Variovorax paradoxus: one gene and its partner. The protein of the gene in region 2 interacts with the protein of the main gene of each other region in a pairwise test. Links are inferred from orthologs where the notes say so. Each region holds a gene or a part of one and is shown on either strand. Other genes may lie near its edges. The genes, in order: acpP and ybgC.

Region 1 (8,309 bases), 2.5 Mb from region 2 along the record:
ATACAACAATGAAATCCTTTGCTTTTGTCTTTCCGGGTCAGGGCTCGCAGGCGGTCGGCATGCTCGACGCCTGGGGCGATCACCCGGCCGTGGCCGAAACGCTGCGCGAAGCTTCCGAGGCGCTCGGCGAAGACGTCGGCGCGCTGATCAAGAACGGCCCCAAGGAAGAGCTGGCGCTCACCACCAACACTCAGCCTGTGATGCTGGTGGCCGGTGTTGCCGCATGGCGCGCCTGGTTGGCCGAGGGTGGCGCCGCGCCTTCCGTCGTGGCTGGCCATTCGCTCGGCGAGTATTCGGCACTGGTGGCTTCGGGCGTGCTGACGCTCGCGCAGGCCGCGCCGCTCGTGCGTTTCCGTGCGCAAGCGATGCAACAGGCGGTGCCTGTTGGCGTTGGCGCGATGGCTGCGGTGCTCGGCATGGAGTCGGGCAAGGTGGTGGCAGGCTGTGCGGAGGCCACTGCCAGCTTTGGCGCCGGCAGCGCGGAAATCGTCGAGGCGGTGAATTTCAACGACCCCATGCAGACCGTGATCGCAGGCAGCAAGGCCGCGGTCGACAAGGCCTGCGAGCTGCTCAAGGCCAGCGGCGCCAAGCGCGCGCTGCTGCTGCCGGTCTCGGCGCCGTTCCATTCGAGCCTCATGAAACCTGCCGCGGAAGCGCTGCGCGAGAAGCTGGCTTCCATCACGCTGGCCGCGCCGCAAATCCCGGTGCTGAACAATATCGACGTCGCCATCGAGACCGATGCCGACCGCATCCGCGACGCCCTGGTGCGCCAGGCCGCCGGCCCGGTGCGCTGGGTCGAGAGCGTGCAGGCCTTGAAACTGCGCGGTGTAGCCGCCATCATCGAGTGCGGTCCCGGCAAGGTGCTGGCCGGCATGGTGAAGCGCATCGCCCCCGATCTGGAAGCCGCGTCGGTGTACGACCCGGCCACGCTCGCGGACACCCGACAATCGCTCGCCGGCTGACCGGCGCAAGGCTCCGACACTTTTTCTTATGAGCATTCCCAAATTTGAAGGGCAAGTCGCCCTGGTCACCGGCGCAACGCGCGGCATCGGCGCGGCGATCGCGCTGGAGCTGGCGCAGCGCGGCCTCAAGGTCGTGGGCACCGGCACCACCGACGATGGCGCGGCCAAGATCACTTCGGCCCTGAGCGCCTACGGCGGCCGCGGCCGTGCGCTCGACGTGAACGACGGCGCCGCCGTCGAGGCCCTGATCGACGAGATCGTGCAGGCCTACGGCGCCATCCACGTGCTGGTGAACAACGCCGGCATCACGCGCGACACGCTCGCCATGCGCATGAAGGACAGCGATTGGGACGCGGTGCTCGACACCAACCTCAAGGCCGTCTTCTCCCTCTCGCGCGCCGTGATCCGCCCGATGATGAAGCAGCGCTACGGCCGCATCATCAGCATCACCAGCGTGGTCGGCGCTTCCGGCAATGCCGGCCAGGCCAACTACGCCGCTGCCAAGGCGGGCGTTGCGGGCATGACCCGAGCACTGGCCCGCGAACTGGGCAGCCGCAACATCACCGTCAACTGCGTCGCACCCGGTTTCATCGAAACCGACATGACGGCCAGCCTCCCCGAAGCCCAGCAACAGGCGCTGCTCCAGCAGATCCCGTTGGGCCACTTGGGCAAGCCGGCCGACATCGCGCACGCGGTGGCTTACCTCGCATCGCCCCAGGCGTCCTACGTCACGGGGCAAGAGCTGCACGTCAACGGCGGCATGCACATGTAGCCGCAAGGCGCAAGTTTTTCCCGTACCGGACGCGCGGCAAATGCCACAATGCGCCCGGCTAAAATCCACCGATTACCTACAACCCTCAGAGGGAACCAAATGAGCGATATCGAAGCACGTGTCAAGAAAATCATCGCCGAGCAGCTCGGCGTGGAAGAGTCCCAAGTGACGAACGAAAAGGCTTTCGTGGCCGACCTCGGCGCTGACTCGCTCGACACGGTCGAACTCGTGATGGCACTCGAAGACGAATTCGGCATCGAAATTCCCGACGAAGATGCCGAGAAGATCACCACGGTGCAAAACGCCGTCGACTACGCCACCAAGAATCAAAAGGCCTGATTGGCCAGCTGACAACACTGCAACTGCGGCCGGCGGCTTTTCCTTTAAAAACCGCACGCGCCGACAGGCAACTGTTCAGCGCTTCCAGAAAGGTTTGCCGGCATGACCAAACGCCGCGTCGTCGTGACCGGACTCGGTTGCATCGCTCCTGTCGGAAACACCGCAACCGAATCCTGGGCCAACCTGTTGGCCGGGAAGTCGGGTATTGCGAACATCACCGCGTTCGATGCAAGCGCCTTCGCCTGCAAGTTCGCCGGTGAGGTCAAGGGTTTCGACATCACCCAATACATCTCGGAGAAAGAAGCGCGTCACATGGACCGCTTCATTCATCTGGGGCTCGCCGCCGCCATCCAGGCGGTGCAGGACAGCGGACTGCCAACTGGCGAAGCGCTGTCTTATGAAAAAGCCGTGCGCATCGGATGCAACATCGGCTCTGGCATCGGCGGTCTGCCGATGATCGAGGAGACGCACGGCGAACTGATGAGCCGCGGCCCGCGCCGCGTGTCGCCGTTCTTCGTGCCGGCATCGATCATCAACATGATCTCGGGCCACGTCTCGATCAAGTACGGCTTCAAGGGCCCGAACATCGCGGTCGTGACCGCCTGCACCACCGGCCTGCATGCCATCGGCACGTCGGCACGCATGATCGAGTACGGCGATGCCGACGTGATGATCGCGGGTGGCGCGGAGTCGACCATTTCTCCGCTCGGCATCGGTGGCTTCACCGCGCCTCGCGCGCTGAGCACCCGCAACGACGATCCCGCCACGGCCTCGCGTCCGTGGGACAAGGACCGCGACGGCTTCGTGCTGGGCGAGGGGGCCGGCGTGCTGGTGCTCGAAGAGTACGAACATGCCAAGGCACGTGGCGCCAAGATCTACGCGGAAGTCGCGGGCTTTGGCCTGACGGGCGACGCGTATCACATGACCGCGCCCGACGTCGACGGCCCGCGCCGCTCAATGGCCATGGCGCTGGCCAATGCCGGCGTCAACGCCGACCAGGTGCAGTACCTCAACGCGCACGGCACCTCGACACAGATTGGCGACGTCAACGAAACCAATGCGGTCAAGCTGGCATTCGGCGATCACGCGAAGAAGCTCGTCGTCAATTCGACCAAGTCCATGACCGGCCACCTGCTGGGCGGCGCGGGCGGCATCGAATCGGTGTTCACGGTGCTGGCGCTGCACGAGCAGAAGAGCCCGCCGACCATCAACATCTTCAACCAGGATCCGGAGTGCGATCTCGACTACTGCGCCAACGAGGCGCGCGATCTGAAGATCGATGTCGCGGTCAAGAACAACTTCGGCTTCGGCGGCACCAACGGCACGCTGGTGTTCAAGCGCGCTTGAGCACTGCTCTTTCATGCACAGCGCACCGTCGGTGACCTATCCGGTGGGGCGCTCGCGTGGTGCAACCCGGATTCTCGTTGTCCTCTGGGCCCTGGGCGCTTGCTGCGCGGGCGCATCCTGCTATCTCTTCGATAGCGCCGGATGGCGCCAGCTGCTGTTGGTTCTCAGTGTCGTGTTTGCGGGTGTCGCCGCGGGCTTCGGCTTGCGACGCGATGGCGCGGGCGTTCTGCATTTCGACGGCCTCTACTGGTCGTTGACGGGAGGCCATGCCTCTCGGGCCGTGCATGCTGCCAGGGCGTTCGTGGCGCTCGATTTCCAGTCGCTGATGCTGGTTCGGCTCAGCGAGCCGGGCCGCGCTCGCCGCTGGATCTGGATTGAGCAGCGAGCCATGCCTGAGCGCTGGCGCGACGTGCGCCGTGCGGTATATTCGCGCGCCCCGTCCGCAGCACCTGCGGGCGACCCATGGCGCGCGACGGCTCCCGCCGACGCGCCCTGATCCTCCGTCGATGACCACTTCTCCGCCTGTGCCGCCGGATTCCGGCCTGACCGATGCGCCCGCCGTGGTGCGTCCGGGCGAGGTCGATTTCCAACTGGTCCAGCGCACCGTCGCGGGCGACCAGAAGGCGTTCGAACTGCTGGTCATCAAGTACCAACGCCGCATCGAGCGCCTCATCGGGCGGATGGTGCGCGATGTCGACCTGGTCGAGGACATTGCGCAGGAAACCTTCATTCGCGCGTACCGCGCGCTGCACCAGTTCCGCGGTGAGGCGCAGTTCTACACCTGGCTCTACCGGATCGCCGTCAACACCGCCAAGAAGGCGCTGGTGGACATGAAGCGCGATCCGACTGTCTCCGAGGCCGCTCTCAGGCCTTCTTCTGAGGACGACGATGAAACTTACCGTCCCGGAAACGAACCAACCACCGACGAAACCCCCGAATCGGTCATGGCGGCGAATGAAATCGCCAGTGCCGTCGAGGCGGCCATGGAAGCACTCCCTGCCGAGCTGCGCCAGGCGGTCACGCTGCGCGAAATCGAGGGCATGAGTTACGAAGAGATTGCCGAGGTCATGGATTGCCCTATCGGCACGGTGCGTTCGCGTATTTTCCGGGCGCGCGAGGCCATTTCGGCCAGGGTCAAACCGCTGCTGGACAACCAGTCCGGCAAGCGTTGGTAAGTAAGCAGGTGAATGAAATGAATCAGACGATGACGGTTCGGGAACAGGTGTCCGCACTTGCGGATGGTCATTTGCAGGGCGAGGCGTTCGCGCAGGCGATCGAAGCTGTCTGCGCCGAAGGCGAATCGCGCGCGGCTTGGCAGGCCTACCACGTGGTGGGCGATGTGCTGCGTTCGGGCTCTCATTCGCCGTGCAGCGACACCTCGGCATTCCTGGCGCGCTTCCAGCAACGGTTGGCGGCGGAGCCTGTGATGGTCGCCCCCATGCCGGCGCCGGTCGTCGCACCGGTGGTACTGCCCGTGCAGCGCAGGGCGGAAGCGGCCAACGAGCCGGTGTTCCGCTGGAAGCTTGTGGCTGGTGCCGCGTCGCTGATGGCCGTGGCTGCCATCAGCTGGACCCTGGTCGGCAACGGCACAGCGGTGCCGCAGGGCGGCGCGCAACTGGCTTCGGTTCAGCAGCAACAGCAGCCAGCGGTCAATTCGGTGTTGGCAGCGGCTGCGGTCAACAGCCCGCAACCCGCGAGCAACACGCTGACCCCGACCCGCGTGATCGTGGGCAACGGCAATCCGCAGGTCATGCTGCGCGACCCGCGACTCGATCAACTGCTTGAAGCGCATCAGCAAGCCGGCGGCGCTTCGCAAATGCCTTCCGGTTTCCTGCGCAATGCCACTTTCGAGGGCCCGACGCGCTGAGCGCGCGCACCCCTAGCTGCCCGTAATGACCGTTCCGATGCCGATCTCCGCACGCGCTTTCGTGCTTGTGTTTGCTGCTTTTTGCCTTGCGCAGACTGCCACCGCGCAGACCCGCTCGGGCGCTGCGAATACAAGGAGCGCGGCAACTGCGCAGACGGACGAACCACCGGCCATGAGCGTGACCGAGTGGCTGCAGCGCATGCATGCGGGCGCCCGGCAGCGCAATTACGTGGGCACCTTCGTGGTGTCGGCGCCGGGCGGCGACCTGTCGAGCGCACGCATCTGGCATGTGCGCGACGGCGAGCATCAGATCGAACGCATCGAAGCTCTCTCGGGGCCGCCGCGCTCAACTTTCCGGCGCAACCGCAATGTCATGACCTTCCTGCCGGAGGCGAAGGTGGTGAAGGTCGAGAAGCGCGAGAACCTCGATCTCTTCCCGAACCTGCCGGACAAGCCCGATTCGTCGATCGGTGATTTCTACGACGTGCGCGCGATCGGCAAGGACCGCGTGGCCGGCTTCGACGCCGACGTGGTGCAACTGGTGCCGCACGACGCGCTGCGCTTCGGCTATCGCATCTGGAGCGAGCGCCGCTCGGGCCTGGTGGTGAAGCTGCAGACCATCGATAGCGACTCCCGCGTGGTGGAGCAATCGGCGTTCTCCGAGCTGCAGCTCGACGCGCCGGTGAAGGCGCAGGCGCTCTCGCAGATGATGTCCAACACCTCCGGCTATCGCATCGAGAAACTGGAGCTCGAGCGCAGCAACGCGCAGGACGAAGGCTGGACGTTGCGCACGCCCGTGGCCGGATTTAAGCCCCGAAGCTTCTTCCGTCGCCCGACAGTGGGCGACGACAGCGGCAAGTCGAAGCAGGACGCGGCCACGGTCCAATGGACCTTCTCCGATGGCCTTGCCTCGGTGTCGCTTTTCATCGAGCGCTACGACGCTGCGCGCGCGCCCCGCGACGGTGTGCTGACCATCGGAGCGACCAACGCCATTCGCCGGCGCCTGCCCGAGCCGGCCAGCGACTGGTGGCTGACCGCAGTCGGCGAGGTACCGCAGCAGACGCTCAATGCATTCGCCCAAAGCCTCGCGCGCACGCGCTGACAGGCCAAATAAGCGCCAATTGCGCTGAACCAAGCACACAGCGCAAACTCATAGCACTTGTTTTCAGCCGCTCTGTTCTTTTGAAAGAAAACTGATGATCTTCAAAGTCGAGGGACACAAGTTTCGTTCCGGTCTGCTGGCTTGCGCGCTTGCACTGACAGCAGGCACCACATTCCTTCCGGTCGAGCCGGTCCACGCGCAAACGCGCACGCTGCCCGATTTCACCGATCTGGTCGACCAGGTCGGCCCTTCCGTCGTCAACATCCGCACCGTCGAGAAGGTCGCCCAGCGCGGCGGCAACGGTGAGATGGACGAGGAGATGCAGGAGTTCTTCCGCCGTTTCTTCGGCCAGCCTCTGCCTGGCCAACCGCGTCAGGGCCCGACCCCGAAGCGCCCGCAGCAGCCGCAGGAAGAAGAGCGTCCGCGTGGCGTCGGATCCGGCTTCATCCTGACGGCCGACGGCTATGTGATGACCAATGCGCACGTGGTCGAAGACGCCTCTGAAGTGTTGGTCACGCTGCCGGACAAGCGCGAGTTCAAGGCCAAGATCGTCGGCGCGGACAAGCGCACCGACGTCGCGGTCGTCAAGATCGAAGCCACCGGCTTGCCAGCGGTGAAGGTTGGCGACATTTCCAAGCTGCGCGTCGGCGAATGGGTGATGGCCATCGGCTCGCCATTCGGCCTCGAGAACACCGTTACTGCCGGCATCGTGAGCGCCAAGCAGCGCGACACGGGCGAATACCTGCCGTTCATCCAGACCGACGTGGCCATCAATCCCGGCAACTCGGGCGGCCCGCTGATCAACATGCGCGGTGAAGTGGTCGGCATCAACAGCCAGATCTACTCGCGCTCGGGCGGCTTCATGGGCATCTCGTTCTCGATTCCGATCGACGAGGCGATTCGCGTGAGCGATCAGTTGCGCACCTCGGGCCGCGTCTCGCGCGGCCGCATTGGCGTGCAGATCGACCAGGTCACCAAGGACGTGGCCGAGGCCATCGGCCTGGGCAAGGCACAGGGCGCGCTAGTGCGCGGTGTCGAAGCCGGCTCGCCGGGCGAAAAGGCTGGTGTCGAGCCGGGCGACGTCATCACCAAGTTCGACGGCAAGCCGATCGAGAAGCCGAGCGACCTGCCGCGCCTGGTGGGCAACACCAAGCCGGGCACCAAGAGCACGCTCACCGTGTTCCGCCGCGGCGCTTCGCGCGACCTCAGCGTGACCATTGCCGAGATCGAGCCAGACAAGCCAGGCAAGCGCGCGGGCGACCGCGACGAACCGGCGCCGAAGCCGCCGGCATCCGCCGCCGCCAAGTCGCTCGGTCTGGCTGTGAGCGATCTCACCGACGCGCAGAAGAAAGAGCTCAAGCTGAAGGGCGGCGTGAAGGTCGATGCCGCCAATGACGCCGCAGCCCGTGCAGGCCTGCGCGAGGGCGACATCATCCTGTCGGTGGGCAATGTCGAGGTGTCGAACGCGCGTGAATTCGAGTCCGCCATCGGCAAGGCCGACAAGAGCAAGGCGCTCAGCGTGCTGTTCCGTCGTGGCGATTGGGCGCAGTACGCCCTGATTCGTCCCGCACGCTGATCTGGCGCTGGCGTCAAGTGGCCCCACCCGGCAGTCGGGTTTGGGGCCGTTTTTTTGAGGTGTTTACGACGTTCAGGCGCCGGCCCCTAAAAAAATCTGAGGGCTCGGAAATGCCGATATTTGTTTGTGTTCACTAACTTTTAAACAGGCTAAGGACGGATTTCGGTAGAATAGGGTGCTCTCGGCGGTCGGTCGGCGCATAAGGAGTGCCCTGACCTTCACCATGCGAGATGTCAGACAGCAGTCCACCGGTGCTCCACAGATCGCCCACAAGTTGTTCAGTGACTGCTCCACCGATCCTGTTGATAACCTGTTCATATCTTTCATGTTGTGGACCTGCAACG
Region 2 (8,446 bases):
GCATCAACAAGCGCACGGTCGAAGCGCTGATCAAGGCTGGTGCTTTCGACGCCATTCAGCAGAACCGCGCGTCGCTGATTGCTTCGCTTGACCGAGCCTTCGAGTTCGCGAGCGCCACCGCGGCCAATGCATCGCAGGTCGACATCTTCGGCGACGCCGAGCACGGCTCGGCCACCGCAGAGCCCGACCTCATCGACGCCACGCCCTGGGGCGTGAAGGAGCGGCTGACGCTGGAGAAAACAGCCGTCGGCTTCTACCTGTCGGGCCACCTGTTCGACGAGGTTTCGCACGAGGTGCGGCGCTTCTGCAAGCGCGAGATCGGCGACCTGCTCGACAGCCGCGACCAGCAGGTCATTGCCGGCATCGTGAGCGACTTCCGCGTGATCAACGGCCAGCGCGGCCGACTGGCGATCTTCAAGCTCGACGACAAGTCGGACTCGATCGACGCCACCGCCGACGAGGCGACCATCAACGCCAACCGCAACACGCTGAAAGATGACGAGCTGGTCATCGTCAGCGGCCGGCTGCAGCCTGCGCGCGGCGGCTTCGAGGCGCGCTTCCAGGTGCAGCAGGTGTGGGACCTTGCCACGGCGCGCTGCCGCTTCGGCAAGTTCCTGCGCGTGGCGGTGAACGGCAAGGCGCCCGACATCGCGCGCCTGCTGAAAGACTTTCCGCCGCGTACCGAGCAAACCGAGGTCGGCGACCTGATCCAGGGGCTGCCGGTGCGGCTGTCGATGGCGCGCGGCGGCGCGCAGGTCGAGCTGCAACTGGGCGAGCGCGCCAAGTTCTTCCCGACCGATGCTGCACTGGCCAGCTGGACCGCGCAGGCGGAAGCGGGCAAGGCGCTGATCGTCTACGACTGAGGCGCGGCGCGAGACCTGGCGTGTGCGTCGTCAGTGCGCCATCGGCGCCACGGCGAGGTCGGGCACCACGTTCATGATGCGCAGCGTCTGCTGCACAACCTGGCTGAACACAGGTGCCGCCACCAGTCCGCCGAAGTACTTGCCGGCGCTGGGCTCGTCGACCATCACCGCAACGATGATGCGCGGCTTGTCGATGGGTGACATGCCCGTGTACCAGGCGCGGTACTTGTTGCTGGCGTAGCCCTTGCCGACCTGCTTGTGCGCGGTGCCGGTCTTGCCGCCCACCGAATAGCCCACGGTCTGCGCCAGCGGCGCTGTGCCGCCGGGCGCGGCCGCCATGTGCATCATCTGGCGCACTTCGCTCGCCACCAGCGGCGAGAACACCTGTACGCCGGCCGGCTCCTCGCCCATGTTCTTCAACAGGCTCACCGGGATCACCTCGCCGTTGTGCGCGAAGGCGGTGTACGCATGCGCGATCTGGAACAGCGAGGCCGAGAGGCCGTAGCCGTACGACATGGTGGCCTGTTCGATGGGGCGCCACGACTTCCACGGCCGCAACCGCCCCGTTACCGCGCCGGGGAAGGGCGTCTGCGGCTTCTGCCCGAGGCCCACGGCCGTGAGCGAGTTCCACATCTCCTGCGCCGTCATGCGCTGCGAGATCTTGGTGGCGCCCACGTTGCTCGACTTCTGGATCACGCCCTCGACCGTCAGCACGCCGAAGTTCTCATCGTCGTGAATGGTCGCGCCCGACACGGTGATGCGTCCGGGGTTGGTGTCGATGATGGTCTTGGGCGTGACGCGGCCCAGCTGCAGCGCGGTGGCGATGGTGATCGGCTTCATCGTCGAGCCCGGTTCGAACACGTCGGTCATTGCGCGGTTGCGCAACTGCTCGCCGGTGAGGTTGCGGCGGTCGTTGGGGTCGTAGCTCGGGTAGTTGGCCATGGCCAGCAGCTCGCCCGTCTGCGCATCGACCACCACCACGCTGCCGGCGCGCGCCTTGTTGGCGACGACGGCATCGCGGATCTTCTCGTAGGCCACGAACTGCACACGGTCGTCGATGCTCAGCTGGATGTCGTGGCCCTCGGTCGGCGGCACCTGGTCTTCGGTGTCCTCGACGATGTGACCAAGCCGGTCCTTGAGGACGTGGCGCGAGCCGGACTTGCCGGCCAACTCCTGGTTGAAGGCCAGCTCCACGCCTTCCTGCCCGATGTCTTCCACGTTGGTGAAGCCGGCCAGGTGCGCCGCCGCCTCGCCCTCGGGATACTGGCGACGGTAATCGCGGCGCAGGTAGATGCCCTTGATGTTGAGCGCCGCAACCTCCTTGGCAACCGGCTGGTCGACCTGGCGCTTGAGCCAGACGAAGGTCTTGTCCTCGTCCTCCAGCTTTTTGTCGAAGTCCTTCTGCGGCATGCCGAGCAGCTTGGCCGCCTGCTTGAGCTTGGCCTGAACTTCGGGGTCGTCGCGCTCGATGTCCTCGGGAATGGCCCAGATGCTGGGCGCCGGAATGTCGGAGGCCAGGATCAGCCCGTTGCGGTCGAGAATGCGGCCGCGGTTGGCCGGCAGCTCCAGCGTGCGCTGGTAGCGCACCTCGCCCTGATGCTGGAAGAAGTCGTTGTTGAAGATCTGGACGTAAGCGGCCCGGCCGGCCAGCAGCACGAAGCCGAAGGCGATGCTGGCCACGATGAACTTGCTGCGCCACACGGGAGTGGGGCTGGCGAGCAGCGGACTGCTGCCGTAGCGGATGCGGCCGTTGGGATTCATCTTGTGCGGGCGTGGCGCCCGGCTGTTGTTGTCCGCGTGTAGACAGCAGGGCGTCGAACGAGTTCCGGGCGGTTGTTCAAAGCCGCCCGGAATCGACGCATAAATCGACGCTGCTGCTGCGCCGTCAGCGCTTGGGCCGCAGCGACACGATCAGCGACGGGAAGATGCGCCCGTCGGTGTCGCGCGGCAGCTTCTCGGTCTTGCGCAGGCCGCGTTCGGCGGCCTCGTCCCAGCCCTGCAGGCCGCTCGACTTGCTCAGCTTGACGCCGACGATGGTGCCGTCGGGCGCCAGGTTGACTTCGAACTCCGCGGCCGGGTTGCCGTTCACCATGTCGGCATCGGGGAAGGTGATGTTCGGGCGCACGGCGGCGGCGATGCGGCCGGCATAGCCGCTCGAAGGGCCCGACGAACGTTGGGCTGTGCCCTTCGAATCGTCGGCGCCGCTCGCACCAGCCAGGCCTTGCATGCGCTTGAGCGCGGCGGCACGGTCGGCGGCTGCCTGCTTCGCCGCGGCATCGGCCTTCTTGGCTTCGGCCTGCTTGGCCTCGGCTTCCTGCTGCTTCTTCTGGTCGGCGAGTTTCTGCTGCTGCTCTTTCTTGCGCTGGGCCTCGTCTTCGGCACGCTGCTTGGCTTCGAGCTCTTTCTTCTTCTGCTGCTGTTGCTGCTCGAGTTCGCGCTCTTTCTGTTCCTTCTGCTCCTTGAGCTTCTTCTCGCGCTCCAGGGCAATGTCGGGCGCCCTTGGCGCAGGTGCGGGCTCGGGCGCCTTCGCCACCGGTGGGGGTGGTGGTGCGGGTGCGGGCGGCGGTGGCGCAGGAGCCGGCGTGGGGGCTTGCGGTGCTTGAAGGCGGGGCGCCGCCTGCTGCACCGTGGACGACCACAGCTCCGCGTCGACCGCACCTTCGTCGGGGTCGCTGCGCCAGCGCACACCCCACGTCAGCGCGGCGATCAGCAACGCATGCGCAATGAGGGCCAGCACGACGGCACGCGGCGTGCCGCGCTGCGGCGGCGGCGCGAACTCGGGGCGATCCAGTGCGAGCGACATGCCTTATTTGCCGCCCGTGGTCGTGACCGACAGGCCCACGCGCTCGATACCGCTGCGCTTGAGCTGGTTCATCGCCTTCACGACGGTCTCGTACTTCACCGACTTGTCGGCGCTGATGACCACCGGGCGCTGGTCGTCGCCGCCCTGGGCCTGCTTGGCCGCGGAGCCGATCTGGGTCATGGGGATCGAGGTGCCGCCCGAGCCGGTGGACGGATCTTTCTTGATCTGCACTTCGTCTTCGCTCTTGATGACGATCTCGATGGGCTTGTCGGGCTGCTTGTTGGCGCGGTCGACCGAGGGCAGGTTGATCACGCTCGGCGTGATGAGCGGCGCGGTGACCATGAAGATGATCAGCAGCACCAGCATCACGTCGATGAACGGGACCATGTTGATCTCGTTGATCGTCCGGCGGCCGCGGCCCCGGGATGAAACGGCGGGCATGCGCTGCGCCTCCGTTCAGCGGTTGGCCGGAGCCACCGACGATGCCGCGCCGCCGGCCGTCGGATTGGCCGACAGGTTGCGCTGCAGGATGTTGGAGAACTCCTCGATGTAGGTTTCGAGGGCAATGGCGATCTTGTCGATCTCGCGGGCGAAGCGGTTGTAGCCCACAACAGCCGGAATGGCGGCGAACAGGCCGATGGCGGTGGCCACCAGTGCCTCGGCGATGCCGGGGGCCACGGTGGCCAGCGTTACCTGCGCCAGTGCAGCCAGGCCGGTGAAGGCGTGCATGATGCCCCAGACCGTGCCGAACAGGCCGACGTACGGAGAGACCGAGCCCACGGTGGCCAGGAACGAGAGGTTCTGCTCGGCCGCGTCCAGCTCGCGCTGGAAGCTCGCGCGCATCGCGCGGCGGGCGCCGTCGAGCAGCGTGGGGGCGTCGGTAACGTGGCGTTCGCGCAGCTTTTGATATTCGCGCATGCCCGAAGCGAAGATGCGCTCCATGGGGCCGGCGAACTTGGCGTTCTGCGCGGCCGAGGCGAACAGTTCATTGAGGCTGGTGCCCGACCAGAACTCGCGTTCGAAGTCGTCGTTGAGGGCACGCATGCGCCGCAGTGCGAAGTACTTGCGGATGATCGCGGCCCAGCTGGCGATCGAGACGATCACGAGCAGCAGCACGACCAGTTGAACCACGAAGCTCGCATGGAGCAGGAGATTGATGATGGAGAGGTCTTGGTTCATGGCTTGAAAGGTTGTGTCATGGAGCCGCTGTAGCGCTCGAGGGTTCCCGTCACTTGCTTCGGAATGCGTGCGGGACGCAATGTGGCGGCGTCCACCCAGCCGATGCGGATCGTGCCTTCGCACAGCAAGACGGGTGCCGGGGCCCCCGTTCGCTCTTGCTCTGTTTTTGATAGCACTCGCTGACCGATTATCAACGACGCAGTGCCCAATTGTTGAAGATCGGCTGTAACGAGCAGTTCGTCGTCTAGCCGCGAGGGCCGATGGTATTTGAGCTGCGTTTCGCTCACCACGAACTGGCCGCCCGTTTCCTCGCGCAGCTTGCGCTGTTCGACGCCCAGCGAGCGCAGCCACTCGGTGCGGCCGCGCTCCATGAACTTCAGGTAATTGGCGTAGAACACGATGCCGCCGGCGTCGGTGTCTTCCCAGTAGACGCGGATCGGAAACGCGTAGCTCATTGCGCCTGGTTCTCTGCCATGGCCCGCAGGCGTTCGATGGATTCCTGCAGGTGCGCCATCGAACTGGCAGTGGAGAAGCGCACGAACTTGGCCGTCTCGGCCGTGCCGAAGTCGCGGCCGGGCGTGACGGCGACGTGGGCGCGCTTCATGGTCTCGAAGGCGAAGTCCCAGCTGCCGGAGATGCCGAGCTTTTCGGCGAAGCTCGTGCAGTCGGCCCAGGCGTAGAAGGCGCCGTCGGGAACCACGGGCACGTTCAGGCCTAACGCGTTCAGCTGCGGAATGAACCAGTCGCGGCGCGCCTTGAATTCGGCGCGGCGGCGTTCGTACTCGGCAATGCTCTCGTCCTCGAAGCAGGCGAGCGCCGCGTACTGAGACACCGTGCTCGCGCAGATGAACAGGTTTTGCGCAAGGCGCTCGACCACCGGCACCAGCACCTCGGGCACCACCAGCCAGCCGAGGCGCCAGCCGGTCATGTTGAAGTACTTGCTGAAGCTGTTGATGCTGATGACGTTGTCGTCGATGGCCAGCGCCGTCTGCCCGAAGGCATCGTCGTATGAGAGGCCGAGATAGATCTCGTCGATCAGCGTGATGCCGCCGCGCTGCGACACCACCTCGTGGATGCGGCGCAGTTCGTCGGGCGCGATCGAAGTGCCGGTCGGGTTCGACGGTGACGCGAGCAGCACGCCGCGCGTCTTGTCGGTCCAGGCGGCCTCGACCTTGGCGGCCGTGAGCTGGAAGCGCTCTTCGGCCGTGGTCGGCACCAGCACGGCCTTGCCGTCCGCCGCGCTCACGAAGTGGCGGTTGCACGGATAGCTCGGGTCGGGCATCAGGATCTCGTCGCCGGACTCGATCAGCGCGAGGCAGGCCAGCTGCAGCGCGGCCGAGGCGCCAGCGGTGACGACGATGCGGCGGGCCGGCACGTCGACGTTGAAGCGCTGGCGATACCAGGCGCTGATGCGTTCGCGCAGATGGTCGAGGCCAGTGGCCTGCGTGTACTGCGTGGCGCCGGCGCGCACGGCGCGGGCTGCGGCTTCCTGCACCAGCGGTGGGGCGGTGAAGTCGGGTTCGCCGATGTTCAGGAAGATCATCGGCCGGTCGGTATGGGCGACCTGGCGGGCCAATGCACTGGCGGCCTTGGCCACTTCCATCACATAGAAGGGCTCGATGCGCTGTGCGCGCGTCGAAATCCTCATGCCTTTGCTTTCCCCGAAGCGCGATCTGCTTCCACTTCGAGCGGGCGCAACTGCGGCGCCAGGCCGTTGAGCACGGCGTTCACGTACTTGTGGCCGTCGGTGCCGCCGAATTCCTTGGCCAGCTCGATGCACTCGTTGAGCACCACGCGCCACGGCACGTCGGGGCAGTTCTGGAACTCGTACACGCCGATCCACATCACGGCGTGCTCGATGGGCGAGATTTCTTCGAACTTGCGGTCAAGCAGCGGGCGGATCAACGCGTCGAGCTGCTCGGCGCCTTCGATCGAACCATGCAGCAGCGCGTCGTAGTGCAGAGCGTCGGCCTTGTGGAAGCCCGCGAGGTCGCGCGTGAAGTGGTCGATGTCGGTCGGGTCGTTGCGGCCCACCAGGTGCTGGTAGAGCGCCTGCAGCGCGAACTCGCGCGCGCGGCTGCGGTTCGACTTGGCCGAAGCCTTGCGCGCGCCCGTGCTGGTGAGGCCGACGCGCGACTGGCGCGGCTTGGCGCCAGCGGGCTTGAGGGGCTTGGAGGTGTCTTCGGTCATGAAAGGGTGGCCAGCAGTTGCGCCATCTCGACCGCCACGCGGGCTGCGTCGCGGCCCTTGTCGGTCTGGCGGGCGATGGCCTGCTCGAGGTTTTCGGTGGTGAGGATCGCGTTGGCGATGGGCAGGCGGTAGTCGAGCGCAATGCGGCTCACGCTCGCGCCCGATTCGTTGGCCACGAGTTCGAAGTGATAGGTTTCGCCGCGGATGATGCAGCCCAGCGCCACCAGCGCGTGGTAGCCGCCGCGTTCGGCGAGCGCCTGCAGCGCCACGGGCACTTCGAGCGCGCCGGGAACCTGCAGGTGATGGATGTCGCTGGCGGCCACACCCAGCGCCTCGAGCTCCGAGAGGCAGGCCGAGGCCAGCGCATCAGTGATGTCGGCGTTAAAGCGCGCCTGCACGATGCCGATGCGCAGGCCTTTGCCGTTGAGCGTTGTCTCGCCCTTGTTTGAACCTTGCATGGTCGTTCAGTCTTTCGTGAGGTAGCCGGCGATTTCGAGCCCGTAGCCCGCCGCCATGCTCGGCATGCGACGCGGCGTGCCCAGCAGATTCATCTTGTGCACGCCGCATTCGCGCAGGATCTGCGCGCCGATGCCGTAGCTGCGCAGGTCCATGCGGCCGCGCTCGGGGGCTTGCGCGGGGCGCGCGGTGCCGTCGAACTGGGCGAGCAGCTCGCCGGCGGTTTCGCCACAGTTCAGCAGCACGGCCACGCCCTTGCCCTCGTTCGCGATGTGCGAGAGGCTGGCGTCCAGGCTCCACGAGTGCAGCGAGCGGTTGATTTCGAGTGCGTCGAGCACCGACAGCGGCTCGTGCACGCGCACCGACACCGTGTCTTCGGGCGCCCACTTGCCGCGCACCAGCGCAAGGTGCACGCCGCGGCTGGGCTTGTCGATGAAGGCGTGGGCGGTGAAGGCGCCCCAGTTGGTCTGGATCTCGCGGCAGCCGACTTTTTCGACCAGTGATTCGACGCGGCTGCGGTGCTCGATGAGCGCGGCGATGGTACCGATCTTGAGGCCGTGCTCGGCCGCAAAGATCTGCAGGTCGGGCAGGCGGGCCATGGTGCCGTCTTCGTTCATCACCTCGCAGATCACCGAGGCGGGCGAGCAGCCGGCCATGGCGGCGAGGTCGCAGCCGGCTTCGGTATGGCCGGCGCGCATCAGCACGCCGCCGTCCACCGCCTGCAGCGGGAAGATGTGGCCGGGCTGAACGAGGTCGGCGGCCACTGCATTGGGGGCTACGGCGGCCTGCACGGTGCGGGCGCGGTCGGCGGCCGAGATGCCGGTAGTCACGCCTTCGGCCGCTTCGATGGAAACGGTGAACGCGGTCGAATGCTTGGCGCCGTTGCGCTGCACCATCGGCGGCAGCTGCAGCCGCTCGCACATCTCGCGCGAGAGCGTGAGGCAGATCAGGCCGC

Evidence for each region.
Region 1: the proteins of ybgC (region 2) and acpP interact in binary tests that used the Escherichia coli proteins (3 or more experiments, as listed by UniProt). The link is inferred for Variovorax paradoxus from one-to-one orthologs.

What each region holds. Positions count from the first base shown.
Region 1 is NZ_CP102931.1:5,037,883-5,046,191, reverse strand. What follows is about bases 592-3,453. They hold acpP (acyl carrier protein), read left to right. Parts: upstream 592-1,833; coding sequence 1,834-2,073; downstream 2,074-3,453. Other genes in these bases: NWF24_RS23880 (hypothetical protein), read left to right, coding at 3,434-3,453; fabF (beta-ketoacyl-ACP synthase II), read left to right, coding at 2,176-3,420; fabG (3-oxoacyl-ACP reductase FabG), read left to right, coding at 991-1,734; fabD (ACP S-malonyltransferase), read left to right, coding at 592-962. In the rest of the region: more of fabD, read left to right, coding at 9-591; more of NWF24_RS23880, read left to right, coding at 3,454-3,916; RNA polymerase sigma factor RpoE, read left to right, coding at 3,927-4,595; NWF24_RS23870 (sigma-E factor negative regulatory protein), read left to right, coding at 4,613-5,287; NWF24_RS23865 (MucB/RseB C-terminal domain-containing protein), read left to right, coding at 5,313-6,389; NWF24_RS23860 (DegQ family serine endoprotease), read left to right, coding at 6,484-7,965. UniProt on the Escherichia coli protein: Carrier of the growing fatty acid chain in fatty acid biosynthesis.
Region 2 is NZ_CP102931.1:2,529,427-2,537,872, forward strand. What follows is about bases 3,572-6,570. They hold ybgC (tol-pal system-associated acyl-CoA thioesterase), read right to left. Parts: upstream 5,301-6,570; coding sequence 4,842-5,300; downstream 3,572-4,841. Other genes in these bases: tolA (cell envelope integrity protein TolA), read right to left, coding at 3,572-3,666; NWF24_RS11900 (ExbD/TolR family protein), read right to left, coding at 3,670-4,107; tolQ (protein TolQ), read right to left, coding at 4,123-4,845; NWF24_RS11915 (pyridoxal phosphate-dependent aminotransferase), read right to left, coding at 5,297-6,493; nusB (transcription antitermination factor NusB), read right to left, coding at 6,490-6,570. Outside these bases: dnaE (DNA polymerase III subunit alpha), read left to right, coding at 1-863; NWF24_RS11890 (peptidoglycan D,D-transpeptidase FtsI family protein), read right to left, coding at 894-2,624; more of tolA, read right to left, coding at 2,749-3,571; more of nusB, read right to left, coding at 6,571-7,035; ribH (6,7-dimethyl-8-ribityllumazine synthase), read right to left, coding at 7,032-7,493; ribBA (bifunctional 3,4-dihydroxy-2-butanone-4-phosphate synthase/GTP cyclohydrolase II), read right to left, coding at 7,500-8,446.